Regions from separate parts of the Aliivibrio fischeri ATCC 7744 genome, predicted to be linked through region 2. Evidence: riboswitches for the same ligand, from Rfam matches in the RefSeq annotation. Region 2 holds a riboswitch; the other holds the start of a gene.
The links. Region 2 has a riboswitch for cobalamin ahead of AVFI_RS15565 (ABC transporter substrate-binding protein). Riboswitches for the same ligand answer to the same signal wherever they lie in the genome.
Positions count from the first base shown of each region.

Region 1: linked by a shared signal. The riboswitch ahead of AVFI_RS12820 (TonB-dependent receptor domain-containing protein) and the one ahead of AVFI_RS15565 (ABC transporter substrate-binding protein) in region 2 are both predicted to bind cobalamin.

Region 1 is NZ_CP092712.1:2,783,127-2,804,001, reverse strand. Features, by position in the region: gene plsB (glycerol-3-phosphate 1-O-acyltransferase PlsB) at 1-163, opposite strand, end outside; gene lexA (transcriptional repressor LexA) at 405-1,031, shown strand; gene AVFI_RS12855 (class I SAM-dependent methyltransferase) at 1,157-1,951, shown strand; gene dinF (MATE family efflux transporter DinF) at 2,077-3,408, shown strand; gene sthA (Si-specific NAD(P)(+) transhydrogenase) at 3,476-4,891, opposite strand; gene fabR (HTH-type transcriptional repressor FabR) at 5,126-5,803, shown strand; gene AVFI_RS12835 (YijD family membrane protein) at 5,854-6,228, shown strand; one part of gene AVFI_RS12830 (IS3 family transposase) at 6,278-7,143, opposite strand; one part of gene AVFI_RS12830 (IS3 family transposase) at 7,143-7,506, opposite strand; gene trmA (tRNA (uridine(54)-C5)-methyltransferase TrmA) at 7,598-8,704, opposite strand; cobalamin riboswitch at 8,853-9,077, shown strand; gene AVFI_RS12820 (TonB-dependent receptor domain-containing protein) at 9,124-10,968, shown strand; gene AVFI_RS12815 (Dph6-related ATP pyrophosphatase) at 11,023-11,694, shown strand; gene murI (glutamate racemase) at 11,760-12,548, shown strand; gene AVFI_RS12805 (RNA recognition motif domain-containing protein) at 12,511-12,993, opposite strand; rRNA gene AVFI_RS12800 (16S ribosomal RNA) at 13,546-15,098, shown strand; tRNA gene AVFI_RS12795 (tRNA-Ala) at 15,166-15,241, shown strand; rRNA gene AVFI_RS12790 (23S ribosomal RNA) at 15,516-18,406, shown strand; rRNA gene rrf (5S ribosomal RNA) at 18,501-18,616, shown strand; rRNA gene AVFI_RS12780 (16S ribosomal RNA) at 18,981-20,533, shown strand; tRNA gene AVFI_RS12775 (tRNA-Ile) at 20,603-20,679, shown strand; tRNA gene AVFI_RS12770 (tRNA-Ala) at 20,716-20,791, shown strand.
Region 2 is NZ_CP092713.1:432,957-446,047, reverse strand. Features, by position in the region: gene nfsA (oxygen-insensitive NADPH nitroreductase) at 55-777, shown strand; gene AVFI_RS15600 (L-serine ammonia-lyase) at 841-2,211, shown strand; gene AVFI_RS15595 (NupC/NupG family nucleoside CNT transporter) at 2,444-3,664, shown strand; gene deoD (purine-nucleoside phosphorylase) at 3,687-4,406, shown strand; gene guaD (guanine deaminase) at 4,464-5,810, shown strand; gene AVFI_RS15580 (Crp/Fnr family transcriptional regulator) at 5,948-6,586, shown strand; gene AVFI_RS15575 (ABC transporter ATP-binding protein) at 6,599-7,378, opposite strand; gene AVFI_RS15570 (FecCD family ABC transporter permease) at 7,375-8,415, opposite strand; gene AVFI_RS15565 (ABC transporter substrate-binding protein) at 8,415-9,332, opposite strand; cobalamin riboswitch at 9,352-9,486, opposite strand; gene AVFI_RS15560 (cobalamin adenosyltransferase) at 9,571-10,107, shown strand; gene AVFI_RS15555 (sensor domain-containing diguanylate cyclase) at 10,404-11,933, shown strand; gene AVFI_RS15550 (MFS transporter) at 11,969-13,091, opposite strand, start outside.

The DNA.
Region 1 (20,875 bases), on a different replicon from region 2:
TAAGTAAATCCACATGTGAACGAAATGGTAGTGCGTAAATAATTGGGCGCTCAAGATCAATGTTTAAATCTTCAATAGGATTCGATGGAATCGAGCTACTCTTCACCATTACCGATAGTGGTAACTTTAGTAAAGAATGATAAATAGTGTGTCCTGTAGACATAATGACAATAACGCCTTAGTTATGTACCGAGCAGTCGGCCGTATAATAGATGCTTACAATTTCAGGCAAGAATAGCAGAACTGGTCAAACCTTTTAATAGGGATGAACAGAATATCCGCAATTGTATGAGTCATATGACAGAAAAGTAAGCGATTTTGTCTTATTTTTAATCAATAGGTCTTTCAAAGCATAGCACAGCTGTATATACTCACAGTGAACTGTATAAACAGACAGGTGATTTATGAAGCCGCTAACGGCAAGACAGCAAGAAGTCTTTGATCTTATCAAAGCAAAAATTGATGATACTGGCATGCCACCAACACGTGCAGAAATTGCTCGTGAGTTGGGATTTCGTTCAGCGAATGCGGCGGAAGAGCACTTAAAGGCATTAGCTCGTAAGCAGGTGATAGAAATTATTCCTGGTGCATCTCGTGGAATACGTATTTTACTGCAAGATGCAGATCATCATGATGAAGAACTGGGTGTTCCACTCATTGGTCAAGTTGCAGCAGGAGAGCCTATTCTTGCTCAAGAGCATGTTGAGAGCCACTATAAAGTTGATCCTGGAATGTTTAAGCCACAAGCTGATTTCTTATTACGCGTGAACGGCGAAAGCATGAAAGACATTGGAATTATGGATGGTGATTTACTTGCGGTTCATAAAACTCAAGACGTTCGCGATGGCCAAGTCGTTGTTGCGCGTGTTGATGATGATGTAACGGTAAAACGCTTAGAGCGTAAAGGCTCTATGGTATTTCTTCATGCCGAAAATGAAGAGTTTTCACCAATTGAAGTGGATTTAACCTCTCAAAGTTTAAGTATTGAAGGTCTTGCTGTTGGCGTGATCAGAAGTACAACTTGGATGTAATTACAATCTAATCATCTAGATTGACATTATATAATCATCATTATCGCTTGTTTAGCTGAAATAAACCTTTACAAGTGGTAATGATAGTTATTATCATTTAGGCCTATTCACTAAGGATGATGATAATGACGAACCTCGGCCATAAAATTCCTTCACGTTTATTACAACCTCTTTGGTTAAGAAGCCGTGAAAGTATGATCGACAATGGGCTCATTTATGACCCTATTGCTGCAGCGGCTTGTCAGCGCTGTCACCTTTCTGCTGAATGTCTCTCTGGAAATATAGATCAAAAACAGCTTCTTCATGCGACACTGACGGTTCAGTGTGATCAGCAAGTTTCTAAATTTCTAAAATCAAATCCATCTGGCTGGGTTGTCAATGTTGGCGCAGGCTTAGATACGCGTTTTTATCGTTTAGATAATGGACGTTGTCATTGGCTTGAACTTGATATTAATGAAAATTTGCTTTGGCGCCAAAAACTCTTCCATACCAATGAACGATATTATTTACGTTGTGGCTCTGTTGGTGACGAGCATTGGATTGATGAGCTTCCTGTCCCTAGTAATGTGCCTGTCATGATTGTGTGTGAGCAAGCTTTGTTAGATTGCACTAAAACTCAACTATCTAAATTTATCCAACTGCTTGGCCGTCGTTTTAATCATGCAGAAGCGTTATTCGTTGTTGCAGGGGATCGCTGCAATACCATGATAGGAAAAAAGCTTGGTAGTGCTGAATACCAACATGGTTTACATCAACCTAAACATGATTTTACTGGATGGTTACCATGGATTGAAAATCTATCCGTTACTTCACCGATAGAGCATAACTGTACTCGTTGGAAGTCATGGCAGCGTTGGTTGGTTAAGTTCCCATTATTTAAGCACCGGGTTACTCCTTTGCTGATCCATATGAATTGGTAATGATACTTGTCTTATTTGAATGGGTGTTTCTATTTAATGACAAGAGTATGAATTGAAGGGTACAGGGTTTAGGATCATAAGAAAGTAGGCAATAATGTGACTACTTTTTTCTATTGGTACTCCCTATGTGGAATTCATTAAAAAACCTTTCATTACATCGGCAAGTGCTAGCATTAGCCATTCCGATGGTGCTATCAAATATTACCATTCCTCTATTGGGGTTGATTGATGCTGCTGTTATTGGGCATTTAGAGCATGCTTGGTATTTAGGTGGTGTAGCGGTGGGCGGCACAATGATCAGTGTGACGTTTTGGTTATTGGGTTTTCTTCGCATGGCAACAACAGGATTAACCGCTCAAGCTTACGGTGCAGAAAATAAAAATGCGCTGAGCCAGACGTTTTCTCAAGGTATTTTTCTTGCTCTGTGCTTCTCTTTTATTTTACTGCTTTTTCATCAGCCACTTTCTCAGATCATTTTTTCATTCAGTGACGCTTCTGTTGAAGTGAAGCACTATGCCGAGCAATATTTTTCTATTCGTATATGGAGTGCGCCAGCAGCATTAAGTAATTTAGTTATTATGGGCTGGTTACTGGGTACGCAAAATGCTCGTTATCCTATGTGGCTGGTTATCATAACCAATAGCATTAATATTATTCTCGATCTTTTATTTGTGGTTGGTTTTCATTGGAAAGTTGAAGGTGCGGCACTTGCTTCCGTCATTGCCGATTATTCCTCATTAGTAATCGGTTTGTGGTTTGTCTTAAAACAGAGTAATAAGCTCGTATTACCTAGCTTTATTATGTCTCTATCTGATTTATTATCGGGTTTTAAGCGTCTCTTGAATTTAAATCGAGATATATTCTTACGTTCTCTGTGTTTACAAGCTTGCTTTACTTTTATGACGTTTCAAGGAGCATCATTAGGTGTAGATATTGTTGCTGCAAATGCAGTATTAATGAGCTTCTTAATGATGATTTCTTATGGTATGGATGGGTTTGCTTATGCAATGGAGGCAATGGTAGGAAAGGCAATTGGAGCAAAAAGTAGAACTCAGCTAGCGGATTCTCTTATTGGTACGACTTTTTGGAGTTTAGTGATAAGTAGCTTACTCAGTTTGGTATTTGGTGTATTTGGTTATCAGTTAATCGCAGTGATATCTTCAATTGAAGATGTGCAAAAAACGGCGTTGATTTATTTACCTTGGTTAATTGCTATGCCATTGGTATCAATGTGGTGTTTCTTGTTGGATGGTATTTTTGTTGGAGCAACCAAAGGCTCTGAGATGAGAAACTCCATGTTTATCGCAATGATAACCTTTTTCTCTGTTTGGTGGTTAATGCAAGATAACGGAAATCATGCGCTTTGGGCTGCTATGATTTCATTTATGGCAATGCGTGGTTTGAGTTTGGCTGTGACATTCTATTATCAATGGAAAAAAGCAATTTTCCTATCATAGGCCAAATGCATTACCTAATTGATCGCTATACAAAAAAAGGGCTGCAGTATGCAGCCCTTTTTTGTAATTAGAATAATCTATTTAGGCCATTGAGAGCGGCTACTCGATAAGCTTCTGCCATTGTAGGGTAGTTAAATGTGGTATTAACAAAATACTCAATAGTGTTGGCTTCGCCTTTTTGCTCCATAATGGCTTGACCGATATGAATGATTTCAGCCGCACGTTCGCCAAAGCAATGAATGCCCAATATCTCCTTGGTTTCACGGTGGAATAATATTTTTAGGCTACCGATATCTTTACCTGCAATTTGTGCTCGTGCTAAATGTTTAAATGATGAGCGGCCAACCTCGTAAGGTACTTTTGCTGCGGTAAGTTCTTGTTCCGTTTTTCCTACAGAGCTAATTTCTGGGATGGTGTAAATTCCAGTAGGAATATGATCGATGAGCCTAGCTTCTGCTTTTCCTTTAGTAATGGCTTGAGCGGTAAATCGCCCTTGGTCATAAGCTGCACTGGCTAAGCTTGGGTATCCAATCACATCACCAACCGCATAAATGTGCTCGACGTCTGTTTGGTAATTATCATTTACTTTTAATTGACCACGGGAATCAGCTTCAAGACCAACAGCTGAAAGGTTTAGCTTGTCCGTATTACCTGTTCGTCCATTTGCAAAAAGTATGCAATCGGCTTTCATTTTTTTGCCTGATTCTAAATGCATGATTACACCATCATCATTTGCTTCGATGTGCTCAAAATTTTCATCATTGCGAGTGACGATACCGCTGTTCCAAAAGTGATAGGAAAGCGCATCTGACATTTCATTATCTAAAAAGGAAAGTAGGCGATCACGAGTATTAACTAAATCAACCTTTACACCTAGTCCTCTAAAAATAGAAGCGTATTCACTTCCAATGACACCGGCACCGTAAATAATGATATGACGAGGATCGTGTTTAAGAGATAAGATAGAATCGCTGTCATAAACACGACTATGGTTAAAATTAATACCTTCAGGACGATATGGACGAGAGCCTGTAGCAATAATAAATTTATCTGCTGTGTAGGTTTCAATGGAGCCATCTTTTGCTGTAACCGCAACAGTATTTTTTTCTACGAAACTCGCTTCTCCAAAGATGAGAGAACATTGGTTGCGATCGTAGAACCCCTGTCTCATACGAGTCTGCTTATCTATTACACTTTTCGCATGACCTAAAATATCCGAAAAAGTAGAATGAAGACTGGTATTATTCTTACAGTAAAGAGGGTTTGAGTTAAACTCGATAATACGACTAACCGCATGACGCAGTGCTTTCGATGGAATGGTTCCCCAGTGTGTACACCCGCCACCAACACTTGGTTCTCTTTCAATAATTGCGACATTTAAGTTGGCTTTAGTTAGACCCATTGCAGCCCCTTCTCCACCTGGGCCACTACCAATTACAATGGCATCAAAATGGGTTGAACGTATAGGGGTTGAATTAGTCATTATTAGCGCCTTAATTATTATCAATATCGCAACATTGCTAAAAAAGTATTTTAACCTTTTCATTCGTTTGGTAAATCAAGTGATTAAGATAGAGTGGAGAGGATCACGTTGTTTATGGAAATCTGTCGTATTAGTGATTTCATTATTTACATAGGTAAGTAGAAATCGATAATGTGGGTTGGCGGAAGTTTGTGATACCCATTAAATTAAATCACGCAATAAACGGTAAAGTATATGTATCCTGAATTTGAAGCTGATGATCTCAATGCAGTCTCAGAAGTAAAGCGCCCAGTGAGTGCAAAAGGCGTTCGTGCTCAACAAAAAGAAAGAACTCGAAGAACCATCATTGATGCTGCTTTTTGCCTATTATGTGCCGAGCGAGGTTTTACGAGTTTAAGCTTACGAGAGGTTACTCGAGAAGCTGGAATTGCTCCAACGTCTTTTTATCGACACTTTAAAGATATGGATGAGTTAGGCCTAACTCTGGTAGATGAAGGTGGTTTGATATTACGTCAATTAATGAGACAGGCTCGCCAACGTATAGTCGTAGAAGGGAGTGTCATTAGAACTTCTGTTGAAACTTTCATGGAGTTTATTGAGGGAAGTCCTAACGTTTTTCGCTTATTACTACGTGAACGTTCAGGAACATCACCCGCTTTTCGTGCTGCGGTAGCAAGAGAAATCCAACACTTTGTTGCGGAACTTACCGAATATTTAGTTGCCACAACAGGAGTAGCTCGTGAAGAAGCATTGGTTCAGGCTGAGGCATCGGTAACACTTGTATTTAGTTCAGGAGCAGAGGCGTTAGATTTAGACTCGGCATCACGAACTGAATTATCTGAGCGACTCATTTTTCAATTACGAATGCTCTCTAAAGGAGCGTATTGGTATCGTAAAGAAAATGAAAAATAGAATGTAGATGCATTGATCGCAGTGAATCAATGTCTGTATGAGGTAAAAACATGACACATGAAAATAGTAGAAATGAACGAAAGACATTAGCGCTATCAGTGGTGGCAGGTCTTTGTTTAAATGCCGTTTGGGTTGGATTAACAGTAACTGAAGTTGCTTTCTCAATTTTTCCGATTATTGCATTGGTTCTAGCGGCTCAAGGTTTATATCAAGAATACTTACGACCGCCAGTGAGCGAAGATACTCCGCTTATTGCAGTGGCTTGTTTTTTTGTAGGATTGTTTGGTCATTCAGCATTAGTAAAAGCACAATACCCAGAAGCGGGTTCTAATTTCTTTTCGATTTTAGTCGCTCTGGCTTTGTTACTTTGGATTGGTGTGAAAATGGGTATTTTGAAAAAGAAAGATACTCACACAGAAATATAAATAACCGTTTGTCTCGTCCTAAAATACGTTGACGATTTTTAATTGAAAGCTAAGTGCGTACGCACTTGGCTTTTTTGTGTACTTGATTTGGTGTACTCATTCCCAAGCTTAAATGTGGCCGCATTTCATTATAAATAAAAATAGATTCTTCAACTAAATGCCTTAACTCCTCTAAATCTTTACAGTCATACAAAAGAAACTCTTGTTTAAGTATCCCATTTATTCGCTCTGCTAATGCATTTTGATAGCAATCATAACCATCCGTCATTGATGGCTTAATATCATTTTTATTCAATTTTTCCTGATAAACCTTTGAACAATACTGTAATCCTCGGTCTGAATGATGAATCGTACTCCTTTGATATTGACGGCTATCTATCGCCATATCAAGAGCTTTGACTACATCAGTAGCTTTCATTTCATCACTTAATTCATATCCCATTATCTTTCGACTATAAGCATCTGTTACTAAAGATAAATAATGAATACCTTTTTGTGATTGAACGTAAGTGATATCACTAACAAAAACCTCTTCAGATGCTTGAGGTGTTACTTCTTTAAGTAAATTAGGATGTTTTTTCATCCAATGCTTACTATAGGTAGTTTTTGTATAACTTCGTTTAGGTTTTACTAATAAGCACTCATTTCTTAAATAGGAAAAAAAGTTATCTCTGCCTAACTTTATGCCATGAGTGATGAATTTGGGCTTAAGTAAAAAATATAATTTTTTACCTCCAATACGAGGCATATATCGACGAATTTCTTGCACCATATTTTTAACCGGTGAAAGTTCAACGGCACGTTTCAGAGCTCTACGTTCTTGTTGGTATATACATTGTCTTGTAATGCCAAGTAGCTGACTAGCTCGCTCTAAGCTGATCATTTTCTGCTTTTGAAGACTTCTTGCTCCTTGGCAATATACTTTTTTCTAAGGCCTGCACCATGTTCTGCGTCCATGATATTCACTACTTCATTAAGTAATAAATTACGCATTCTTTCATCATCAAGCTCTCGCTCTAAACGTTTAATTTTTTGTGCAGGCGATTCTTTCGCTTTCGGGGATTTAGGCATAATAATCTTAGGTGATTGAGACCAGTCCATCTTACCGTGTTTTCTTAACCAAGTAAGTACGGTAGATCGACCTTGAATGCCATAAATGTTTTGAGCTTGCTTATAGGTCATATCGCCTTTTTCTATAGCGGCAACAAGCTGCAATTTAAAGCCTAATGAATAATCGCGTTGAGTTCGCTTATTCTTTGTTTTTTCTTGATTTGTCATATAAAAGTCCTAAATGTGTAAACACATTTCAGGACGAGACAGTTCATAAAAAAAGGCTCAGAACATTACGCTCTGAGCCTTTTTTTTAAGTTTATTTTCTTTCTAAGAAAACGCCTGCTTCCATATGGTGTGTATATGGGAACTGGTCAAATAAAGCAAAACGCGTAATGTTGTGCGTTTGGCTTAAAATTTCTAAGTTTTCTTTTAGCGTTTCAGGATTACAAGAGATGTACATAATACGCTCGTAACCTTGAACCATCTTACAAGTCCCTTCATCCATTCCAGAACGAGGTGGATCAACAAAGATAGTGTTGCAGTTATAGCTTTTTAGATCGATATTTTGATCTTTTAAGCGTCTAAATTCACGTTTACCTTCCATAGCATCAGTAAAATCTTCAGCAGACATTCGAATGATTTGTACATTATCAATGTTATTTGCAGCAATGTTGTATTGAGCAGAATCAACAGATGGTTTTGCTAATTCGGTAGCCAGAACGCGATCAAAGTTTTTCGCTAATGCCAATGAGAAGTTACCGTTACCACAATATAATTCAAGTAGGTCGCCTTGACTGTTTTGTGTACAATCCACTGCCCATTCCAGCATTTTTTGAGCAACAATGCCGTTTGGTTGTGTAAAGCTATTCTCAACTTGCTTATACGTTAAGATGTCGTCATTAACTTTAAGTTTTTCAATAACAAACTCTTGGTCTAAAACGATTTTCATTTTACGTGCACGACCAATGATATTTAGGTTAAAACCTTCATCATTCAGACGTTGTTTTAATGCTTTCGCTTCTTCTTTCCAAGCATCATCTAGTTGACGGTGATAAAGCATCGACACCAAAATTTCGCCACTAAGCGTCGATAAGAAATCCACTTGGAACATTTTATAGCGAAGTGTTTTACTTTCTTTTACTGCTTCTGTTAGTAATGGCATTAAATCGTTAATTAAACGGCTTGCAGGTAAGAAGTAATCAACACGGTATTTTTCTTTGGTCTCTTGGTTGAACATGACGTAATACATTTCGTCACCTTCATGCCACACACGAAATTCAGCACGCATGCGGTAGTTTTCAGCAGGAGAGGAAAAGACTTCCAGTTCTGGAACATTAAATTCAGAAAACATAGCAGAGAGTGCTTCTGCTTTTTCATCTAATTGTACTTGATAATTTTCTGGGTTCATGACTGATTGTGTCATCGTCTTGCCTCACGCTGCTCAAAATAAGAGCGCCGATTTTATGCGATAGAGATCTGTTGTCCAGTATTTGTGTGTTATTGATCGAAACTAATTAATACTAATACGTGATATTGAGCGCATAAACCTAGACAAAGATAGTGTAGGTCACTACTATTTCGCCCATGTTGGTGCGCTATTTTTAATATTAATTATAGCCTGAATAGGGAATCTGGTGAAAATCCAGAACTGACGCGCAGCGGTAAGAGAGAACGAAGGTACAATTTTTCACACTGTTAAGTTTAGATATTTTAAGGATATCGAAAAATAATGGGAAGTGAGTACTCTAGGTTAACTGCTCTCAAGTCCGAAGACCTGCCAGCAATAAGTAATACATTACGTATTGCTATATGGACTTAACGCGATTTTAGGAAACAACGGAAATGAAAAAAACTGCCTTAGCGACAGCTGTAGTGTCGCTGCTTTCACACGCCTATACACCCCCTGTATTTGCTAAAAATACCACAACAGAAACCGATGAAACCATGGTTGTTACTGCGAACAGATTTGAGCAGTCAGCCAAAGATGTGATTGCGCCTGTAGAAGTAGTTACAAAAGAAGATATTGAAGCAATGCAAGCTAAATCTCTTGATGAGGTTCTTCGCCGATTACCTGGTGTTCAAATTGGAAAAAATGGTGGCTATGGCCAGAAAACGAGTTTATTTATTCGTGGTACGGAATCAGATCATGTATTAATTCTAATGAATGGTGTTAGATTAGGAAGTGCAACTTCGGGAGTGGCAGCCATTAATGCTATTTCACTTAATGGTGTAGAAAGAGTTGAGTATATTAGAGGTCCTCGTACTGCTATTTATGGTGCAGATGCTATCGGCGGTGTTATTAATATCATTACATCGACAACTAATGAATATACTGAAATTAGTGGTGGTCTTGGTTCTAATAAATATCAACAACTTAGTGCAGTAACAAGTACAAAAGTAAACGATAGTTTATATGTGAAAGTAGCTGTAAGCCAAGAAAAAGAAGATGGTTTTTCCGCATATAGTGAATCGAATAGTAATTATGACCCTAGTAAAGATAGTGATAATGATGGGTTTGAAAGTAATAACTTATCTTTAGAATTAGCATATAAATTTTCAGAATCATTTAATAGCAGAGTAAATATTGATTATAGCGAAGGTTCGGTTGATTATGATCCAGCTGCATCTTCTAAAGATAGTAAGAATTATAACGTAGCTTTAAGTAATGAATACAAAACTGATAAGTGGGTAACGTCATTAGTTGTAGCCACTAATCAGGATCATAATAATGAACATTCTTATAGTTCTTGGACTGGTGTTTATACTGATGCTACTTTTGAAACTCAGCGTAACTCGGTTTATTTGAATAGTTTTTATCAATTAACTAATGAGTTAAATGTTGGTGGTGGCATTGATTGGTATAAAGATGATGTATCTAATTCAACAGACGCTGCAAAGTTTGATGAAACTTCAAGAACAAACTTAGCAGGGTTTGTAACGGGAGTTTATCAAAAAGATGACCTCCAGCTAGAAGCTAGTTTACGAAATGATGATAATCAGCGTTATGGTAATAATACAACGTGGCAATTTGGTGTTGGTTACCAAGTTATAGAACATTATAAACTTACATTTAATTCTGGAACTGCATTTAGAGCTCCTACATTTAATGATCTTTATTCAACTAATCCTATTTATGGCGATAGTGGCAACCCAAATTTAAAACCAGAACAATCGGAAAATATGGAAGTTGCACTTATTGTTGATTATTTTTTAGCGACTATTCGTTTAGCGGCATATAAAAATAAAATTACAGACTTAATTGTTTATGGGACACCTAGTGAGAATGTAGATAAAGCAACAATTGAAGGAATAGAAATATCCAGTAGCTTTAATACAGGAGCAATTTACCATCAATTAAGTTTTGATTGGATGGATCCTAAAAATGATGATACTGGTGAGGTTTTAGCTCGAAGAGCAAAGAAAAGTGGTAAATGGAATAGCTCATATGCAGTTAATGATTTCTTATTTGATTTAAGCTATTTATATCAAGGTGAACGTCTAGATTATTCTGGCGGTGATATGCTTGATTCATATTCTCTTTTTGACCTCGCAGGGACTTATTTTATAACAGATTCTTTTTCGGTGAGTGCTCGAATTGCAAATATATTTAATGAAGAATATGAAACAGCGGGTGGTTATAACACGCAAGAGCGTAGTTACTACGGGACTGTAACATATAGATTCTAAATAGCAGAGTTAGCAAAACCGCCTTCATTGGCGGTTTTTCATTTAGAGGTATGAATGAAAAAGAAAGTTATTATTAGTTGGTCATCAGGAAAGGATTCAACCCTCACTCTTATTCGGTTGTTTGAGAATCCTGACTATGAAGTTGTTGCTTTATATACGACACATGTAGCAAATGAAGTCCCATTTCAAGTAACTCCATTATCAGTTGTTCAAATGCAAGCTGATTTAGTCGATCTGCCATTAATCACAATCGAATTACCAACCGTGTTCCCTGCTAATAATGAATATCAAAGTTTAGTCATAACTGGTTTAAAAGAATGTGGTATTGAGTTTGATTCTGTTGCTTTCGGTGACATGTTTTGCAATGGCATTGTTGATTATCGTAAAAGCTATATCGAAAAAGCAGGTTGGGACTGTGTTTTTCCTTTAATAGGGCAATCAAGCAGAGACTTGGCTGAGGAGATTATTTCATTAGGTATTAAAACTATTCTTGTTACAACTGATGGGACTCAACTTGATAATCAGTTTTGTGGAAAAGTATACACAAGAGAATTGATTGCACAGTTACCAATAGAAGTAGATCCTTGCGGAGAAAACGGTGAGTTTCATTCTTTAGTGGTTAGCGCACCATGTTTTAAAGGTTCAATCCAATTATCTGAGATGCAAATTGAAAAACAGGAGCGCTTTACTCATCTTCGTTATAACGCTTCTGTTTTACAAAACTAGTGCAAGAGGTATGATTAGAGCTCATCTTTTTATATCGGCTTACAATAGAGTCTGTGGTTTCAGTTATGCCAAAACACATTTTGATTTTTGATTCAGGTATCGGTGGATTATCGGTATATAAAGAAATTAAATATCAGTTACCTTTAGCTAAGTATATTTATGCGTTTGATAATGCGGCATTTCCTTATGGTGAACTAACTGAATCTGTACTTATAGAAAGAACGACACACATTATCTCTAAGTTATGTTCTAAATTCCCTATCGATATCGTTGTGATTGCTTGTAATACAGCAAGCACTGTTGTACTTCCTTCTCTTAGGGATAAATTAGATATACCTGTAGTAGGTGTTGTTCCTGCCATCAAACCCGCAGCTCTGGTATCAAATAAGATTGGTTTACTTGCAACGCCTGCGACAGTAAAGAGAAGCTACACGTATGATTTGATCAAATCTTTTGCTCCTATATCTGATGTCCAGCTATTAGGCTCAACGCGACTGGTTGAAATGGCGGAAGAAAAGATGATCGGAATTGATGTAGATATTGCGGAGCTAAAAGAGATTTTATCTCCTTGGCAAAATAAAGTAGATACGATCGTTCTAGGTTGTACTCATTTTCCTTTTCTAAAGAATGAAATAAAAAAAGCACTGGGAAATAAAATATTGCTTATTGATTCTGGAGAGGCAATAGCTAGAAGGGTAAAACAATTATTGAATGGGGATGGGGTGGAAAGTGCAGTTCTTTTTGAAGGTGAGGTATTTTGTAGTGCCCCCTCTATAAAAGAAGAGGCACTAAATCATACATTCAAAGAACTAAATTTTAGTTCTCTTCAGTGTTTGGGTTACCCGAAGTTTTAGGATCATTAGCAATACGCACTTTTAGAGTTCGCTGATCAAATTCGTTATTGTTTAAGTTTTCAATAACGTTGTCAGCGTCTTTTGTTGCAACTACTACGAAACCAAAGCCTCTTCTTTTACCTGTACGCTTGTCTTTCATTAAACGTACTGCAAATACATCACCAAATTCAGCAAAGAGTTCTTTTACATCTGACTCATTTGCACGATAAGGTAAATTACCCACATATAATGTAGTACTAGCTTGATCTGAGTTTGGAGCAGTATCAGCAGAATCATTTGAGTTTGATTGTGCTGGAGCTTTGTTAATAGTTAAAACCGTAAAACCTGTAATCACTGCGCCAAAAGCGAAAGCAAAAGCCGGAGATACTGTTGGAAATAAAGAGATTGCTCCTGCACCTAGTGCAGCGATAGCAATAATAGCAATGTTTGAATTAGTAGATTTCATGATAAGTAAGGTCTAGTAAATAAATGGAAAGTGATGAATTAACAATAAAATCACATTGATACTACTTATATTGTGTATCAATTGCCAACTAATTAAGCCATTGTTCATTTCTTGTAGGGGGTTTGTTTGAAAAAAAGTGATCTGTGTAGAAAATAATCACTTAGATGATTATTTTTAAATATCGCTTGCCAATCCTAATTAGCTCTCTATAATGCGCCTCCGTTCCCAAGGAAAAGATAAATAACTTTAGCCATGAGAACAATGAGTTTTAGGACTTCAAAATAATTTGAAAATAATCCTTGACTTAATAATTTGGCTCTGTATTATACGCAGCCTCAAACGACGAAACGGAAACGCAAGTCGTTGAAAGAAAAGCTCTTTAACAATTTAACCAAATCAATCTGTGTGGGCACTTGTGAGTTGATAATCACTGTTTGCGAAAGCAAGCAAATAATCAATGAACTGAGTGACTACACAAAATTACTTTTATGTAACAATCAGTATTAATCATTGAGTCGGCTTTGTTTCTGCTGAAACAAACCAAAAAAACTTTAATTGAAGAGTTTGATCATGGCTCAGATTGAACGCTGGCGGCAGGCCTAACACATGCAAGTCGAGCGGAAACGACTTAACTGAACCTTCGGGGAACGTTAAGGGCGTCGAGCGGCGGACGGGTGAGTAATGCCTGGGAATATGCCTTAGTGTGGGGGATAACTATTGGAAACGATAGCTAATACCGCATAATGTCTTCGGACCAAAGAGGGGGACCTTCGGGCCTCTCGCGCTAAGATTAGCCCAGGTGAGATTAGCTAGTTGGTGAGGTAAGAGCTCACCAAGGCGACGATCTCTAGCTGGTCTGAGAGGATGATCAGCCACACTGGAACTGAGACACGGTCCAGACTCCTACGGGAGGCAGCAGTGGGGAATATTGCACAATGGGCGAAAGCCTGATGCAGCCATGCCGCGTGTATGAAGAAGGCCTTCGGGTTGTAAAGTACTTTCAGTAGGGAGGAAGGTGTTGTAGTTAATAGCTGCAGCATTTGACGTTACCTACAGAAGAAGCACCGGCTAACTCCGTGCCAGCAGCCGCGGTAATACGGAGGGTGCGAGCGTTAATCGGAATTACTGGGCGTAAAGCGCATGCAGGTGGTTCATTAAGTCAGATGTGAAAGCCCGGGGCTCAACCTCGGAACCGCATTTGAAACTGGTGAACTAGAGTGCTGTAGAGGGGGGTAGAATTTCAGGTGTAGCGGTGAAATGCGTAGAGATCTGAAGGAATACCAGTGGCGAAGGCGGCCCCCTGGACAGACACTGACACTCAGATGCGAAAGCGTGGGGAGCAAACAGGATTAGATACCCTGGTAGTCCACGCCGTAAACGATGTCTACTTGGAGGTTGTTCCCTTGAGGAGTGGCTTTCGGAGCTAACGCGTTAAGTAGACCGCCTGGGGAGTACGGTCGCAAGATTAAAACTCAAATGAATTGACGGGGGCCCGCACAAGCGGTGGAGCATGTGGTTTAATTCGATGCAACGCGAAGAACCTTACCTACTCTTGACATCCAGAGAATTCGCTAGAGATAGCTTAGTGCCTTCGGGAACTCTGAGACAGGTGCTGCATGGCTGTCGTCAGCTCGTGTTGTGAAATGTTGGGTTAAGTCCCGCAACGAGCGCAACCCTTATCCTTGTTTGCCAGCACGTAATGGTGGGAACTCCAGGGAGACTGCCGGTGATAAACCGGAGGAAGGTGGGGACGACGTCAAGTCATCATGGCCCTTACGAGTAGGGCTACACACGTGCTACAATGGCGCATACAGAGGGCTGCAAGCTAGCGATAGTGAGCGAATCCCAAAAAGTGCGTCGTAGTCCGGATTGGAGTCTGCAACTCGACTCCATGAAGTCGGAATCGCTAGTAATCGTAGATCAGAATGCTACGGTGAATACGTTCCCGGGCCTTGTACACACCGCCCGTCACACCATGGGAGTGGGCTGCAAAAGAAGTGGGTAGTTTAACCTTCGGGAGGACGCTCACCACTTTGTGGTTCATGACTGGGGTGAAGTCGTAACAAGGTAGCCCTAGGGGAACCTGGGGCTGGATCACCTCCTTAAACGATAGATTACGATTTATGAGTGTTCACACAGATTGATTAGGTTAAAAAATTAAAGAGACTATGTGGGGCTATAGCTCAGCTGGGAGAGCGCTTCGCTGGCAGCGAAGAGGTCTGCGGTTCGATCCCGCATAGCTCCACCATCTTTAAGTATTCTCACTTGAGAGTCTTTAAAAATGGTTACACGCATAAGCGTGAAATCGCTCTTTAACAATTTGGAAAGCTGACTGATTTAAATAACTTACGAGTTATTCAAATCAAAATTTAAAAGTTCTTAATATCCTTTGTTTTACTTTGTAAAACGAAGAACAACACATTCAAGTGTTCTTGTATTTTGAATCCGGCGAAAAACCAGAACTCGCAATGACGAGTTCAACCTTGGTTGTTTATGCCATACGAAACCTCTTGGGGTTGTATGGTTAAGTGACTAAGCGTACACGGTGGATGCCTTGGCAGTCAGAGGCGATGAAAGACGTATTAACTTGCGATAAGCCCAGATTAGGTAGTAAAAACCATTTGAGTCTGGGATTTCTGAATGGGGAAACCCACGTGCATAAGCACGTATCACTACATGAATACATAGTGTAGTGAGGCGAACCGGGAGAACTGAAACATCTAAGTACCCCGAGGAAGAGAAATCAACCGAGATCCCGAAAGTAGCGGCGAGCGAAATTGGGTTAGCCCTTAAGCTTTTAATGAGACAGGTGAAGGCTCTGGAAAGTGCCGCGATACAGGGTGATAGCCCCGTAACCGACATCTCATCATCAGTGAAAACGAGTAAGGCGGGACACGTGATATCCTGTCTGAATATGGGGGGACCATCCTCCAAGGCTAAATACTACTGACTGACCGATAGTGAACCAGTACCGTGAGGGAAAGGCGAAAAGAACCCCTGTGAGGGGAGTGAAATAGAACCTGAAACCGTGTACGTACAAGCAGTAGGAGCACCCTCGTGGTGTGACTGCGTACCTTTTGTATAATGGGTCAGCGACTTATATTCAGTGGCAAGGTTAACCGTTTAGGGGAGCCGTAGGGAAACCGAGTCTTAACTGGGCGTTCAGTCTCTGGATATAGACCCGAAACCAGGTGATCTAGCCATGGGCAGGTTGAAGATTGAGTAACATCAATTGGAGGACCGAACCGACTAATGTTGAAAAATTAGCGGATGACTTGTGGCTAGGGGTGAAAGGCCAATCAAACCTGGAGATAGCTGGTTCTCCCCGAAATCTATTTAGGTAGAGCCTCGGACGAATACTACTGGGGGTAGAGCACTGTTAAGGCTAGGGGGTCATCCCGACTTACCAACCCTTTGCAAACTCCGAATACCAGTAAGTACTATCCGGGAGACACACGGCGGGTGCTAACGTCCGTCGTGGAGAGGGAAACAACCCAGACCGCCAGCTAAGGTCCCAAAGTTATAGTTAAGTGGGAAACGATGTGGGAAGGCTCAGACAGCCAGGATGTTGGCTTAGAAGCAGCCATCATTTAAAGAAAGCGTAATAGCTCACTGGTCGAGTCGGCCTGCGCGGAAGATGTAACGGGGCTAAACTATACACCGAAGCTGCGGCAATACAGTTTACTGTATTGGGTAGGGGAGCGTTCTGTAAGCGGTTGAAGGTGCGTTGTAAAGCGTGCTGGACGTATCAGAAGTGCGAATGCTGACATGAGTAACGATAAAGCGGGTGAAAAACCCGCTCGCCGGAAGACCAAGGGTTCCTGTCCAACGTTAATCGGGGCAGGGTAAGTCGACCCCTAAGGCGAGGCCGAAAGGCGTAGTCGATGGGAAACGGGTTAATATTCCCGTACTTCTTACAATTGCGATGGGGGGACGGAGAAGGCTAGGTGGGCTTGGCGACGGTCGTCCAAGTTCAAGTATGTAGGCTGTATTCTTAGGCAAATCCGGGAATACACTAGGCTGAGATACGATGTCGAGCTACTACGGTAGTGAAGCCATTGATGCCATGCTTCCAGGAAAAGCCTCTAAGCTTCAGATTGTAAGGAATCGTACCCCAAACCGACACAGGTGGTCGAGTAGAGAATACTAAGGCGCTTGAGAGAACTCGGGTGAAGGAACTAGGCAAAATGGTACCGTAACTTCGGGAGAAGGTACGCTCCTAGCGGTGATGAGACTTGCTCTCTAAGCTGCCGGGAGTCGCAGATACCAGGTGGCTGCAACTGTTTATTAAAAACATAGCACTGTGCTAAATCGTAAGATGACGTATACGGTGTGACGCCTGCCCGGTGCTTGAAGGTTAATTGATGGGGTTAGACTTCGGTCGAAGCTCTTGATCGAAGCCCAAGTAAACGGCGGCCGTAACTATAACGGTCCTAAGGTAGCGAAATTCCTTGTCGGGTAAGTTCCGACCTGCACGAATGGCGTAATGATGGCCACGCTGTCTCCACCCGAGACTCAGTGAAATTGAAATCGCTGTGAAGATGCAGTGTACCCGCGGCTAGACGGAAAGACCCCGTGAACCTTTACTACAGCTTGGCACTGAACATTGACCCTACATGTGTAGGATAGGTGGGAGCCTTTGAAGCAAGTACGCCAGTATTTGTGGAGGCAATCTTGAAATACCACCCTTGTATGCTTGATGTTCTAACGTTGGCCCCTTATCGGGGTTGCGGACAGTGCCTGGTGGGTAGTTTGACTGGGGCGGTCTCCTCCCAAAGAGTAACGGAGGAGCACGAAGGTGGGCTAATCACGGTTGGACATCGTGAGGTTAGTGCAATGGCATAAGCCCGCTTGACTGCGAGAATGACAATTCGAGCAGGTGCGAAAGCAGGTCATAGTGATCCGGTGGTTCTGAATGGAAGGGCCATCGCTCAACGGATAAAAGGTACTCCGGGGATAACAGGCTGATACCGCCCAAGAGTTCATATCGACGGCGGTGTTTGGCACCTCGATGTCGGCTCATCACATCCTGGGGCTGAAGTCGGTCCCAAGGGTATGGCTGTTCGCCATTTAAAGTGGTACGCGAGCTGGGTTTAGAACGTCGTGAGACAGTTCGGTCCCTATCTGCCGTGGGCGTTGGATGATTGAAGGGGGCTGCTCCTAGTACGAGAGGACCGGAGTGGACGAACCTCTGGTGTTCGGGTTGTCACGCCAGTGGCATTGCCCGGTAGCTAAGTTCGGAATCGATAAACGCTGAAAGCATCTAAGCGTGAAGCGAGCCCTGAGATGAGTCATCCCTGATACTTTAAGTATCCTAAAGGGTTGTTGGAGACTACGACGTAGATAGGTCAGGTGTGTAAGTGCTGCGAGGCATTGAGCTAACTGATACTAATTGCCCGTGAGGCTTAACCATACAACACCCAAGGGGTTTTGAACGGATTTGAAGTTGCAAGAAACAAATTGAATGTGATTAAGAACACAATAAGCTTTCCAAATTAAAGAATTTGCTTGGCGACCATAGCATTATGGACCCACCTGATCCCATGCCGAACTCAGAAGTGAAACGTAATAGCGCCGATGGTAGTGTGGGGTTTCCCCATGTGAGAGTAGGACATCGCCAGGCTTGAATTTGAATGAGAGCCCGTTCAGTTGAACGGGCTTTTATTTCGCTCCCAGACTGTCACTGTGAGCCAAGTCAACATAACGTTTTTAACGATTCAAAAATAATTGAAAAAGTTGAAAATATTATCTTGACTTTCAAATCAGACAGCGTATTATACGCAGCCTGAAACGACGAAGCGGAAACGCTAAGTGGTTGAAAGACAAGCTCTTTAACAATTTAACCAAATCAATCTGTGTGGGCACTTGTGAATTGATAATCAACAAATTATCAATGAACTGAGTGACTACACAAAATTACTTTTATGTAACAATCAGTATTAATCATTGAGTCGGTTTTGTTTCTGCTGAAACAAACCAAAAAACTTTAATTGAAGAGTTTGATCATGGCTCAGATTGAACGCTGGCGGCAGGCCTAACACATGCAAGTCGAGCGGAAACGACTTAACTGAACCTTCGGGGAACGTTAAGGGCGTCGAGCGGCGGACGGGTGAGTAATGCCTGGGAATATGCCTTAGTGTGGGGGATAACTATTGGAAACGATAGCTAATACCGCATAATGTCTTCGGACCAAAGAGGGGGACCTTCGGGCCTCTCGCGCTAAGATTAGCCCAGGTGAGATTAGCTAGTTGGTGAGGTAAGAGCTCACCAAGGCGACGATCTCTAGCTGGTCTGAGAGGATGATCAGCCACACTGGAACTGAGACACGGTCCAGACTCCTACGGGAGGCAGCAGTGGGGAATATTGCACAATGGGCGAAAGCCTGATGCAGCCATGCCGCGTGTATGAAGAAGGCCTTCGGGTTGTAAAGTACTTTCAGTAGGGAGGAAGGTGTTGTAGTTAATAGCTGCAGCATTTGACGTTACCTACAGAAGAAGCACCGGCTAACTCCGTGCCAGCAGCCGCGGTAATACGGAGGGTGCGAGCGTTAATCGGAATTACTGGGCGTAAAGCGCATGCAGGTGGTTCATTAAGTCAGATGTGAAAGCCCGGGGCTCAACCTCGGAACCGCATTTGAAACTGGTGAACTAGAGTGCTGTAGAGGGGGGTAGAATTTCAGGTGTAGCGGTGAAATGCGTAGAGATCTGAAGGAATACCAGTGGCGAAGGCGGCCCCCTGGACAGACACTGACACTCAGATGCGAAAGCGTGGGGAGCAAACAGGATTAGATACCCTGGTAGTCCACGCCGTAAACGATGTCTACTTGGAGGTTGTTCCCTTGAGGAGTGGCTTTCGGAGCTAACGCGTTAAGTAGACCGCCTGGGGAGTACGGTCGCAAGATTAAAACTCAAATGAATTGACGGGGGCCCGCACAAGCGGTGGAGCATGTGGTTTAATTCGATGCAACGCGAAGAACCTTACCTACTCTTGACATCCAGAGAATTCGCTAGAGATAGCTTAGTGCCTTCGGGAACTCTGAGACAGGTGCTGCATGGCTGTCGTCAGCTCGTGTTGTGAAATGTTGGGTTAAGTCCCGCAACGAGCGCAACCCTTATCCTTGTTTGCCAGCACGTAATGGTGGGAACTCCAGGGAGACTGCCGGTGATAAACCGGAGGAAGGTGGGGACGACGTCAAGTCATCATGGCCCTTACGAGTAGGGCTACACACGTGCTACAATGGCGCATACAGAGGGCTGCAAGCTAGCGATAGTGAGCGAATCCCAAAAAGTGCGTCGTAGTCCGGATTGGAGTCTGCAACTCGACTCCATGAAGTCGGAATCGCTAGTAATCGTAGATCAGAATGCTACGGTGAATACGTTCCCGGGCCTTGTACACACCGCCCGTCACACCATGGGAGTGGGCTGCAAAAGAAGTGGGTAGTTTAACCTTCGGGAGGACGCTCACCACTTTGTGGTTCATGACTGGGGTGAAGTCGTAACAAGGTAGCCCTAGGGGAACCTGGGGCTGGATCACCTCCTTAAACGATAGATTACGATTTATGAGTGTTCACACAGATTGATTAGGTTAAAAAATTAAGAGACTTAATGTTGGGTCTGTAGCTCAGTTGGTTAGAGCGCACCCCTGATAAGGGTGAGGTCGGTGGTTCAAATCCACTCAGACCCACCAATACTTCTCCAGAAAGTATTGGATAACATTATATTTGGGGTTATAGCTCAGCTGGGAGAGCGCCTGCCTTGCACGCAGGAGGTCTGCGGTTCGATCCCGCATAGCTCCACCATCTTTAAGTATTCTCATTTGAGAGTCTTTAAAAATGGTTTCGAAAGAAACATTGCTCTTTAACAATTTGGAAAGCTGACTGATT
Region 2 (13,091 bases):
CATCCTTTGATGATCTGCAGCCTATTTTACAGACGTTTAATAATGGACGGCCTTATGAACCCAGTTATCGATACCATTTTAGAGCATCGCTCTATTCGCTCTTTTACTAATGAACCTATCTCTAAAGAGCAATTAGATACCATCATCAGTGCGGGTATTGCAGCCTCTTCTTCTAGCTTGCTCCAAGTCAATTCTATTATTCGAATTACCGATAAGGAAAAACGAAAAGCATTAGTTGAGCTATCAGGAGGCCAGCCTTATGTTGAAGGTGCGGCGGAGTTTCTTGTTTTCTGTATTGATTTTCAACGTCATTATGAAATGAACCCGGAGATCAAAGCCGAATTTACCGAACTTACTCTTATTGGTGCTGTTGATGCAGGTATTATGGCGCAAAATTGTCTTTTAGCTGCAGAATCTATGGGATTAGGAGGTGTGTATATCGGTGGGTTACGTACAAACGCACAAGGTGTCGATGATTTATTAGAACTGCCAAAAAACACAGCTGTTTTGTTTGGTATGTGCCTAGGTTACCCAAATCAAGCGCCTCAAAAAAAGCCACGTTTAAGTCCTGATGTTATTGTTCATGAAAATAGTTATCAGCCACTGGATAAAAGTAAAATTGATGAATATGACGAAATAATGCAAAGCTACTATGCAACGCGCTCGACGAATCAAAAACAAAGTTCATGGTCAGAGCAAATTACAGGAAAACTATCTCAAGAATCTCGCCCTCACATTAAAGGCTACTTAAATAATAAAGGCCTAGCTATTAAGTGATATAAGCATAAATAGAGAAAACAACTAAACTTAAAACAATAAATACGGTTTTAAGGTGTTGTTATGCTTTCTATCTTTGATATTTTCAAAATTGGGGTTGGTCCATCAAGTTCTCATACTAATGGGCCAATGATTGCGGGTTATCATTTTACTCAACTGATTGAGCCTTACTTACCTCAAATAACACGCATTCAAGTTGATCTTTATGGATCTCTTTCATTAACCGGTATAGGGCACCATACTGATCGTGCAACGCTTCTGGGTTTACTTGGAAACAAACCCGATACGATAAAAATAACCAGTGCCAATCGCGCTATGCGTAAAGCAATAGAAGAACATACCCTCCAACTCTCTGGCCTATCAACCATCTCCTTCGATTATCAAACAGACATGCGGTTTCATAAAACAAATTTACCCTTGCATGAAAATGGTATGACTATTTCTGCTTTTACTACTGATAACAAACAAATCGCAATCGAAACGTATTACTCTGTTGGCGGCGGTTTCATCGCAACCGAAAGCGAACTTAAAAATGAAAATCAAGCACCAGAAATCAAGGTAGAGTTCCCTTTTGGCTCAGCGGATGAAATGCTAGAAAAAGCAGAAAAGTATGGACTCAGCCTAAGTGGATTAGTCTTACGTAACGAAGTCTCATTCCAATCAATAGAAGCAATTAACTCTAAAGCAGACCAAATCTGGAAAGTCATGTCCCTTTGCATGGAAAGAGGCTTTCAAACTGAAGGCATTCTTGAAGGTGGCTTAAATGTCACCCGTAGAGCACCTGCATTACTCAAAAAATTAGAAGTGAATACATCCACGCATAATGATCCTATGGAAGTATTAGATTGGGTGAATCTGTTTGCTTTTGCCGTTAGCGAAGAAAATGCAGCGGGCGGTCAGGTTGTAACCTCCCCTACAAACGGAGCAGCAGGTGTGATCCCAAGTGTTTTGATGTACTACCACAAGTTTATTAAACCCTTAGACACTAAGCAACTTAAAGACTTTTTAGCCGTATCGGGTGCTATCGGGATTTTATACAAAACCAACGCCTCTATCTCTGGAGCCGAAGTTGGTTGCCAAGGTGAAGTTGGCGTGTCGTCCTCCATGGCGGCAGCGGGGCTAACATCGCTTCTTGGTGGCAGTAATGAACAAATTTGCATGGCCGCTGAAATTGCAATGGAACATTCCTTAGGCATGACTTGTGACCCTATTGGGGGACTGGTTCAGGTTCCTTGTATCGAACGAAACGCGATGGGAGCAATGAAAGCCATAAATGCTTCACGTATGGCGTTAAAGCGCACAAGCAAATGCTTAATCTCACTAGATAAAGTCATTGAGACCATGTACCAAACAGGAAAAGACATGAATAAGAAATATCGAGAAACTTCACTAGGAGGATTGGCTTTAATTCATATGGCTCCTCCTTGTGAGTAATAATGGCCGCTCTATACTTCCATGAAGCTCTTCTTCTACAGGCCTAAATAACTCGATTAAGCCCTATTTTCATAGTTTGATTTGCATAACAGAAATACAAATCAACCTCTTTAATTTGTGACTACTATCATACTATTCCCACACAAATAGATAAGAGCGGAAAAATTTCCGCTTTTTGCTTTTTTAGCCGCCGTATTGTCTTTATTACCTTTTAAATCCTTTGGAGTATTTCATGTCATTATTCATGAGCTGTGTTGGAATCTTGGTGCTATTGTTCATTGGATTTTTACTATCCGAGAATAAAAAAGCCATCAATGTAAGAACGATCGTCATTGCGCTTATTACTCAAATATCATTCGGGGCTTTTGTAATGTATGTTCCTTTAGGTCAAGGAATACTACAAATGATGAGTGATGCGGTTAATCATATTATTAACTTCTCAAATGAGGGACTAACCTTCGTATTTGGCGATCTCGCTAACTATAAAGTCGGCTTTATTTTTGTGATTAACGTTCTTTGTGTCGTTATCTTTATTTCTGCACTTATCTCCGTGCTTTATTACCTCAAAATAATGCAGTTTGTAATTAATTTAATCGGTGGTGCGTTATCTAAATTATTCGGTACGAGTAAGGCGGAATCAATGTCTGCTACAGCTAACATTTTTGTTGGCCCTATCGAAGCTCCTTCAATGGTACGTCCGTTAATCAAAAAAATGACTCGCTCTGAACTGTTTGCGGTAATGACAGGCGGATTAGCGAGCGTTGCTGGCGGTACAATGATTGGCTACATCAATTTAGGAATAGACCCAAAATATATTTTAACCGCTTGCTTTATGACGGCTCCTGCTGGACTTCTGTTTGCCAAATTACTTTGCCCACAAACAGAACAAGAAAAAATCACTAATGAAATCGAAATCGATGACGAAACCACACCTAAATCACTCTTAGATGCGATAACTGATGGTTCTATCATGGGGATGAATCAAGTCGCCACCGTGACAGCCTTACTTATCTCCTTTGTTGCTTTGATCGCATTAGTAAATAGCTTAGTTGGCGGTATTGGTGATTTAATCTCGATTGAAGGTTTAAGCCTAGAACTGATTATCGGTTATATATTATCTCCTCTGGCTTTTTTAATGGGGGTTCCTTGGAGCGAAGCCGTTACCGCAGCATCACTAATTGGCCAAAAAATTGCGGTTAATGAGTTTGTTGCCTATATCAACTTTATTGAAATAGCGGAAACCTTGTCTCCAAAGACTCAAGCTATTGTTGTATTCAGCCTTTGTGGTTTTGCCAACATTGGTTCTTTAGCGATGGTTATTGGTGGCCTTGGTGCTATATGTCCAAATAAACGCCATATTCTTTCGGAAATTGGACCTCGTGTTTTAATGGCCGCAATTCTTGCAAACTTAATGTCAGGTACCATTGCTGGTGCGCTTCTTTCATTTTCTTAACATGTACTAATAAGGATTAATCATGTCGACTCCACATATTAATGCACCACTGGATGCATTTGCAGATACTATCTTGATGCCAGGTGATCCACTTCGCGCAAAATTAATAGCAGAAACTTATTTAGAAAATGTTGTTCAAGTTACTGATGTTCGAGGCATGTTAGGTTTTACTGGCGAATTTAAAGGTCGAAAAATCTCAGTCATGGGTCACGGAATGGGCGCACCATCTGCATCCATTTACTTTCATGAACTAATGACAACTTATAAGGTAAAAAACTTCATCCGCATAGGAAGCTGTGGCGCTATTCATGATGATGTGAAACTTAAAGATCTTATTGTAGCTATTGGTGCATCAACCGATTCAAAAATGAATCGCATTCGTTTTAAAGATAACGATTTTGCTGCAACTGCAAATTACAATATGCTTAGCGAGTGTGTTAATACGTTAAAAACGACTGACATTAATTACCTTGTAGGTAACGTTTTTTCTTCTGATCTATTTTATCGTCCAGATGAAGAGCAATACGACATGATGGCACGTTATGGCATTCTTGGAGTAGAGATGGAAGTTAATGCACTTTATAGTGCAGCAGCAGAAAACCATTGTAATGCCGTTGCCCTATGTACCGTGACTGACCATATTAAAAACCATGAACATTTGACGGCGGATGAACGTCGCACTGAACTTCATGAAATGATTAATGTTGCACTGGATGTAGCATTAAAATTACCAACTGAATAAAACATATCTTAAAGGCCAATTAATCATTGGCCTTTTTTCAAAGTGTAGAAATAACTAATGAATATAAAAAAAGGCGTCGTTGGTAAAGTTTATCATTGCCCGATTAAAGGGGAATTTGAATTTATCTCTAATGGGCTGATTACTATCGATCAGCAAGGTAAGATATGTGACGTTCTCCATCCTTCCGATCCTAATTATTCAAAAACGCTTAACTTCTTAAAAGAAAAAGATTCTCTACAAGAGTTAACCGAACAACAATTTTTATTACCTGGCATGGTTGATCTTCATATCCATGCACCACAATGGCCTCAAGCTGGGAAAGGGTTAGATCTTCCTCTCAATGAATGGCTTGACCATTATACGTTCCCTTTAGAGCATAAGTTTAGCGATCTGTCATTTGCAGAACAGTACTACCCTCACCTAGTAAAAACCTATTTAGCTAACGGCACTACAACAGCAACCTATTTTGCGACTATAGATACTTCATCTTCTCTTTATTTGGCAGAAACTTGCATTAAATATGGCCAACGTGCATTAGTTGGTAAAATCTCAATGGATGATAAGGAGATGTGTCCTAGCTACTACGTGGAAGAGAGTGCAGATCACTCTATTCAAGAAGCAGAAAAATTCATAATATCGTTTTCTCAACTAGCTAATAACAATAACTTAGTCGAACCAATCATCACGCCTAGGTTTATCCCTACCTGTTCGTTAGACGCATTAAAAGGGTTAGGTGATTTAGCGAAAAAATATCAATGTGCGGTTCAAACTCATGCTTCAGAAAGCGATTGGGCAAGAGATTTCAGCCAAGAAAAATACAATAAAACAGATATCGAAATTTACAACGAAGCAGGACTACTTGGTGAACGAACCATCTTAGCTCACTCTATCTTCTTAACCGATTCAGACATTAGCACTATCAAACAAAAAGGCTCGGGAATCGCTCACTGTCCAAGGTCCAATATCTATTTTGCAAATGCAGCATTGCCATTACGTGAATACTTAGATCAAGAGATTCAGCTCGGATTAGGCTCTGACATTGCAGGTGGCCCTTTTCCCTCGCTATTTATGGCTTGCTCAGATGCAGTCCTTCACTCAAGAGCACGAGAATGTGGAACAAATGCGAGTCTACCGGCAGAGATAAGGGGGCAAGAAAACAGCCGAGTCTCATTACTAGAAGCTTACTGGATGGCAACAACAGGTGGCGGTCAATTACTAAAGCTACCAGTTGGACAGTTTAAAAAGGGTTACTGCTTCGACGCTCTAGTTATTGATGATGAAGATTCTAACCTATTGATTTGTCCTGAACTCGATTCACCTCAAGACATACTAGAAAAAATCATCACTCACACAACCAGAAATAATATTCGTCAAATCTGGGTTGATGGCAATCAAGTAAAGTAAAACATTTAGAGCTGAGTTTGCAGAAAGAATCACGAACTGAGACAAAGCAGAATATTCTGCAACTCGCTCTTTATTATTATCGCATTTTTTTATGAAACCATTACCATAGAGCTATCTTTAATACACAGAGATAGAGCATGGATCTGTTTCAACAATTAATCTCAGAGCTTAATTTACCTAAGATCTCTTATGTTAAGAATGAGTTACTTTTACAGCAATCGACACCAATTAATTCGCTTCTATTTTGCCAAGACGCCGATTTAACCATTTTCCATATAAATGAACATGGTAAAGAATTTATTCTTGGAGTAGATACGAATTATTCAGGTCCTCTAGGTGAGATGGAATTCTTCCAACGAAAGCCTTATTCAACGTTGAATGTTAAAGCGAATAAAGCTGGTTATCTCTATAAAATTCCTAAACTTAAACTTCTTGAATTATTAAGAGAAAAACCAGAGCTAACGATTCTTCTGCTCGAATTCATTTCAACAAGATATAACAAAAATATCACTAAGTTAATGAATAACATCACATTATCAGCAAGGATTAATGTCATCGAACAGATCCTTGAATTAAAACAGCACTCAAATAGTCCGCTATTTAAAATTCCTGTGACCTTAAAAGCCAAGCAGCTAGGTATAACTGACCGATGCTATCGCCAAATTTTACAAGTTTTGAAAAAAGAAAATAAGCTAATCAAACAAGGGCATGAGTTTGAGTTACTGGATGAAAAAGCACTAAAAGACGAAGTGCTTTATACCGAAGTAGACAAATAAAAATGATCATCACTATTTTTTATATGGCGATACGATCGTATTTCCTGTCACGGCATGATGAGAGACCATCACCAAATCTTGATATAAGGTGCGAATATTCTCTTCACTCAACACATCATTTGGCTTTCCTTCAGCCATAATTTCACCTTGATTAATCAAAATCAAACGATCACAAAACTCAGCAGCGGTATTTAAGTTATGAATAGCAACCAATGCTGATTTTCCTTTTTGACATTCTTGGTATAAGACATTCATTAATTGAGATTCATGGCCAATATCTAAACTCGCTGTTGGCTCATCAAACAACATTAAAGGCGTATCTTGAACTAAAGTTCGGGCAAAATGAACGAGCTGTTTTTCACCACCAGATAAATCAGTAACATTACGCTTATGTAAATGCTCTATTCCCACTTTTTCTAATGCAGCTTGGCTTTGTTTCTCTATCTCAGCTGGAGATATAATTGAGTGTTGCTGTCTCGCATGAAAACCAAAACCAATGGTTTCCATCACATTAAAAGAAAAAGCGGCTTCACTGTATTGAGGCAAATAACTCATACATAACGCACGCTCAATATGAGATAAAACAGCAAGAGATTGACCTTGGATCTCAATACTTCCTTCGGCATAAGGCTGGAATCCACTGATGCACTTCATTAATGTACTTTTACCCGCGCCATTCGGGCCAATAATACCAACCAATTCACCAGAATTGACGGTAAATGAAATCGACTTTAATAATGCTTTAGTCCCAACCTGATAGTTTAATTGTGAGACATTTAATAATGGTTTCATGCTAAACGTCCCTTTCTTTGAAATCGAATGATCAAACCAATAAAGTAGCAACCACCAATAAATGAAGTAATGATCCCCGCTTTCAATTCATTAGGCGCAATGATCCAACGTCCTAATAAGTCACAAACCAATAGAAATATCACACCAAATATGGCTGAAAACGGCAATAATTTCTCATGACTTGGTCCTACTAATAGACGCACTAAATGAGGAACCATTAAGCCGATAAAACCAATAGGTCCAGCAATAGCAATCGACATCGCCGTTAATAACGTAGCAAACATCAATAATTTAAATCGTGTCTGTTTTACATTTAGCCCCATACCATGAGCACTCTCCTCACCTAAAGCGAGTAAATTGAGAGAACGACTCTCTTTGAGTAACAAGGTAGACACAATAATAATCACAGGTGTTGGCCATAATAAATGCTGCCACATACGACCATCCAGCCCCCCCATTGCCCAGAAAACAAATTGACTGACTTCATACTGTTGCGCCATTAATAGCAGTCCCATACGAGCACCGCCCAATAAACTCGATAGCGCCAAGCCAGTTAATATTAAAAATAAAATTTGTGAAGAAGAGTGACGAGATGCAAGAACATAAATAAACGCAGAAGCAACAAGAGCACCAACCGTTGTAAAAATAGGTAACCACATCGGGTTCATAAAAGAAAAACCCGTCACAATAGCGATAACAGCACCAAAACTGCTTCCCGAACTTACTCCTAATACATCAGGGCTCGCTAATGGGTTTTTAAATAATCCTTGAGTACAGGCTCCAGCTAAAGCCAATGCACCACCAGCCATAATTGCCGCACACGCCCTTGGCAAACGAATGTGCATCACAATTGCAGAGGCAAGCGGATACTCTTTAGTTGCTAACTCACTCCCACCAAATATATAACTCTTAAACATAGCTAAAATATCAATGATTGGAATGTGAACCGCACCAAGACTTAAATAAGCCAAGAATAATCCTAAAAATATGCAAATAGCAGCAACCGCTTGGAATGAGGTTAAACGATAAAAAGACATTAGCGTTTCTTATAAGCAGAATGATTAACAAACAAAATCGCATCAACAATATATTGACTGTAAACGCTTCTTAAAACGTGGGGCATTTGATAAACGCGTCCGTTTTTAATCGCTTTTACTGATTGCAGAGAAGGGTCAGATAAGACGTCTTGCTTAAATTTATCAGCACCTTTTTCATCTCCATACACCCACGCAGGTATAAATAAAATATCAGGATTTAATGCAATGACCATTTCTTTAGATACAGGAACTTGTCCGTATTTATCACTCACTAGCCCTTCAATGGCATTATTCAGATTTGCCTGTTTTAAGACTTCATCCCAAGTAGAATCTTGACCGCTCGATGTTCCCCACGGATTATAATCCAAAGCAGTTAATCGCTTTTTAGGTAAGATAACCTCTTGCTGTAAACGCTGTTGCATATCTTCGATGACTCGCTCAGCAGCAAGTCGACGATTAACAATATCACCGACTCGCAAAATCTCTGTTTCAACCTCTTTTAAGGTATTAGGCGTTTGAATGCGATAAACCGGGATACCAGCACTCTCAATAATCGCTAACTTTGATGCATCACTCCAATTAGCAGCAAAAACAATGTCAGGACGATTCGCTATGATCATTTCCACATTAAGTGCTAACAAAGGTATTGATTTTGGCAATATATCTTTAATCGCTGAATAGTTAGGATTATTAGCAAGATCTGTCAAACTGGATAATTGTTCTTTATCAACCAACTCCAATAATACGGCATCGGTGAATAACGTTTTTGACGATATTTTTGTAGGTGCTTTCTCTAAAATAACGGTATTACCTAACCCATCAACAACATGTAATGGATAGGTAGTTTCGGCCATCGTTGACCAAGAAAGCAAAAGAGAAAAAACAATAATAAATGGGTTTAACGCAAGCCAACGCATGGCAACTCCTGTAAATCGCGTACATAATATGAACCAACTTCGTATCTGACTCAAACTCTTGCAAGCTCTCACAGTGGCGCGCCCGTTACGGATTCTCACCGTATTCCGAAGTAATCTTCATTGTACGATGCTATGTTGATATATTCTATCTATAACCCTGAAAACATGGGATTAATTAGAGATACCCCCTACAACGTGATAAAATTCATCACCTCTTTAATCAACAAAGTAAATATTTATGGCACTTAAAGCATCTGGAAATATTGGTGAACTTTCATACCCATTCATTTTTGAAGACAGCCCATTATGTGACTTTGAAATATTAACGGATGAATTGTGTGCCTATACTGGCTTAGCTCTATCACAAGTAACTAATCAAGAAGTCCGTGAATCGCTAGAACGTCTACAACCAAAAATATTTCACCTTAATGGCTCGATTCGTGGGAAATGTGGCATCTTTGAGCTAGACGTTCAAGAGCTCGTGTCTGAAATGTTTTACTTTAAAGAACAAGTTCATGACAAAGGTAAGCGCTTTGTTCTTCCTCGTGGAACTGGCCCAGTGATTCAACTTCATCAATGCCGTAGCTTAAGTAAAAAAGTGGTTCGTGCCTTAGTCCTTATTGATAAATTAACCAATAAAACCATCCCAGAAACACTTCCTCGTTTTGCAAATGCGCTCGCTAACTATTACTTTGTGCTTACACGAGTATTAAACCAAGATATGGGTATTGATGAACCTGAATACACAAGCATTAATTATCCAACACCTGAATAGGTTAAATGTTATGTAAATATATCGTTAAGCGAATAATGAAAAAGAATATTAATAATAAGAACCATAATATTCTCTTTCATTATCAATGGCAGTAACACGATACAAGTCAATGCAACTCTATTTATGATCTTTAATTATATTGATAGCAAACCTCATATATTATAAAGTCCACCTCAATTATTACAGTCATGCAATAAATGACTTTTTTGTTAAATTTAGGTTAAGTGATTAGAGTGATTACATTTGGTAAGTCCAATAAATTATTTTTTTGGCCACGCTTTATCGTTTTATTTACAATGTTAAATATCTTATTATTTTCAGTGTTTTATTTCTATAAGTTCTCACAGAACCAGATAGAAATAAGTAAAATAAAATCAGAACAAAGTGCTCTAATTTCAGCACAAAAAAAATACATTGCCATGACTCTAAACAGCATTGGGCAAGACTTACTGCTGCTTTCTGATTTTATTGAAATTAACAAAGCGTATCAAAAACACGAACGTAAACTCATTAAACTAGCTGAAATGAACACGCTTGCTCTGAGCTTACGTAAAGGACTTTATGATCAATTAAGATACCTTGATCTTGAAGGCAATGAGCTCATTCGTATTAACTATAATAATGGTATTCCAAGTGTTGTTGCTGGTAATGAATTACAAAATAAATTTAACCGTTATTATTTTCAAGACAGCTTATCTTTAAATGATGGGGATATTTACGTTTCTATTTTAGATTTAAATATTGAGCATGGTGAAATCGAAGAACCTTATAAACCTATGATTCGTCTAGCTACGCCTGTATATGATGATCAGGGAAATAAAAGAGGTATCGTTATATTAAATTACCTTGCAGCGCATTTATTAGATGGTCTAAAACTATTTTCTTTGGATAAAAGAAACCATCACATGCTAATAAACAGTAATAATTACTTTTTATTTTATGATAAGAGACCCGATCTCGAATTTGCTTTCATGTTTAGTGATGACAAAAGTAAAACATACCCAGAAATTTATCCAATAACTTATTCTTGTATCGAGAAAGAATCTAAAGGTCAATATGAAATTGGTTCAGGTATTTTAACGTTCGATTCCGTCTTCGCTTACCCTAAAAATTTAGATTCAGTGAAATCAGTTAAAATTGTGAAAACGGACTCATGTTGGCGATTGATCACTTTTGTTCCTAATTACCCTAAGTGGTCAATTGAGCGAATCTCAAGCGGTGAAGTGACTCTAATTGGATGCTTTATTCTACTTTCTTTTGTTGTATCGTTGGTTATTACTCAATTACAACTGAAGAAAAAAATTGACCATAACGAAATAAAAAAACTGGCTCACCACGATAGCCTGACAGGCCTAATCAACCGTGGATACTTTAAAAAACTGTTTCATTGGAAAATGCAAAAAGCACGAAAAAATGAAACTAAATTAGCTCTGATCTACATTGATTTAGATGGATTTAAAGATCTCAATGACAACTTTGGCCACAGTGCAGGTGATTTAGCATTAAAAGCAGTAGCTCGAAATCTATACAGTACTTTCGCAGAAAATAGCTATGTTGCTCGATTAGGTGGTGATGAATTTGCCGTGCTTATTCATACGATTATTGATGAAGAAGCAATATTTGCTCTTGTTGAGGAGTTTTTAGAAAGCAGTAATGCACCATTGATGCTTGAAGATATTCCATACCAACTAAGCACAAGTATTGGTATCGCTTTCTTCCCTGAACATGGTCGTTCTATTAATGACTTAATGCACAACGCTGATGCTGCAATGTATGACATTAAACGTTCAGGAAAGAATGGATTTAAAGTATTTGAAAACCTTTAACTCAGGTTTTTATTACTAGGCTATATTGACCTTTTCTACGCCCAAGCCACTTTAGCTTGGGCGTAGTGATTTAAACGCCAACATAAAGCAAAAATAATCATATATAGGAAACTCGCTCCAAGCATTACTGTATTCCACCCTCCATGCTGCCAACAAAACATCAAATAAAAACCACCTAAACTACCACTGACATAATAATGCACCAAATACAAAGCTGTCGCCGTAGATTTAGCAGTTTCTGCTTGCTGACTCACCCAACCATAAGCTAATGAATGAGTAAAAAACGCTCCAAAGCTTAATACATTTAAACCAATCACTATTATAATTAGTGAATCGCTTGTCGTAATAAGCATTCCAATTAAGCTAATGAATGTCCCTACGAACATACCAAATACAGAACTAAAACGTTGACTCCATAAACCCACTAACCTAGAGCTTACCGTTCCGGATAAATAACAAAGAAAAATCATAGAAGTAACGCTTAAAGGTAAAGAGTAAGGCTCAGCAATTAGTCGAAAGCCAGTAACAGAATAAAGGTTTACAAATAAAGCAAAATTCACCCCGCCAATAACCATAGCAAGAAAGAGACGTCGGTTTCTTAAGTGTTGCACTATCACTCGATAATAAGAAGATAATTCCATTTTATCTTCATGGATTTTACTCTCTTTTGGTAATACAAATGCAACAAGCATCGCACCAATAAAACTGACACTAGCCATGAATATCACGGCAGTTTGCCAATCAAAATGATCCGTAATAATCCCTCCAAACAACCGCCCTGAAATACCACCTAATGAGTTTGCACTAATATAAGCACCGATCGCATAACTGAACGCTTTTGCTGTAAATGCTTCAGCCATATAAGCAACCGCTACAGCTGTAAACCCAGCTAGAGCCATCCCCATTATGGCTCGACTCACAATTAATACGGTTAAGCTATCTGTAAATAGCGACAATAAGCCTATTGCTGGTAATAAAAATAGACTTAATAACATCACATTACGACGACCAATAAAATCAGAGACAATAGCCCAAGGCAAAAGCATAAAGGCTAACGTAAATGTTCCAGCAGCTAGCAACCAATTGATTTTCGTGGCAGATACAGAAAAGTGCTCAGCAAGAACAGGTAGCATTGGCTGAAACAAATATAAATTACAA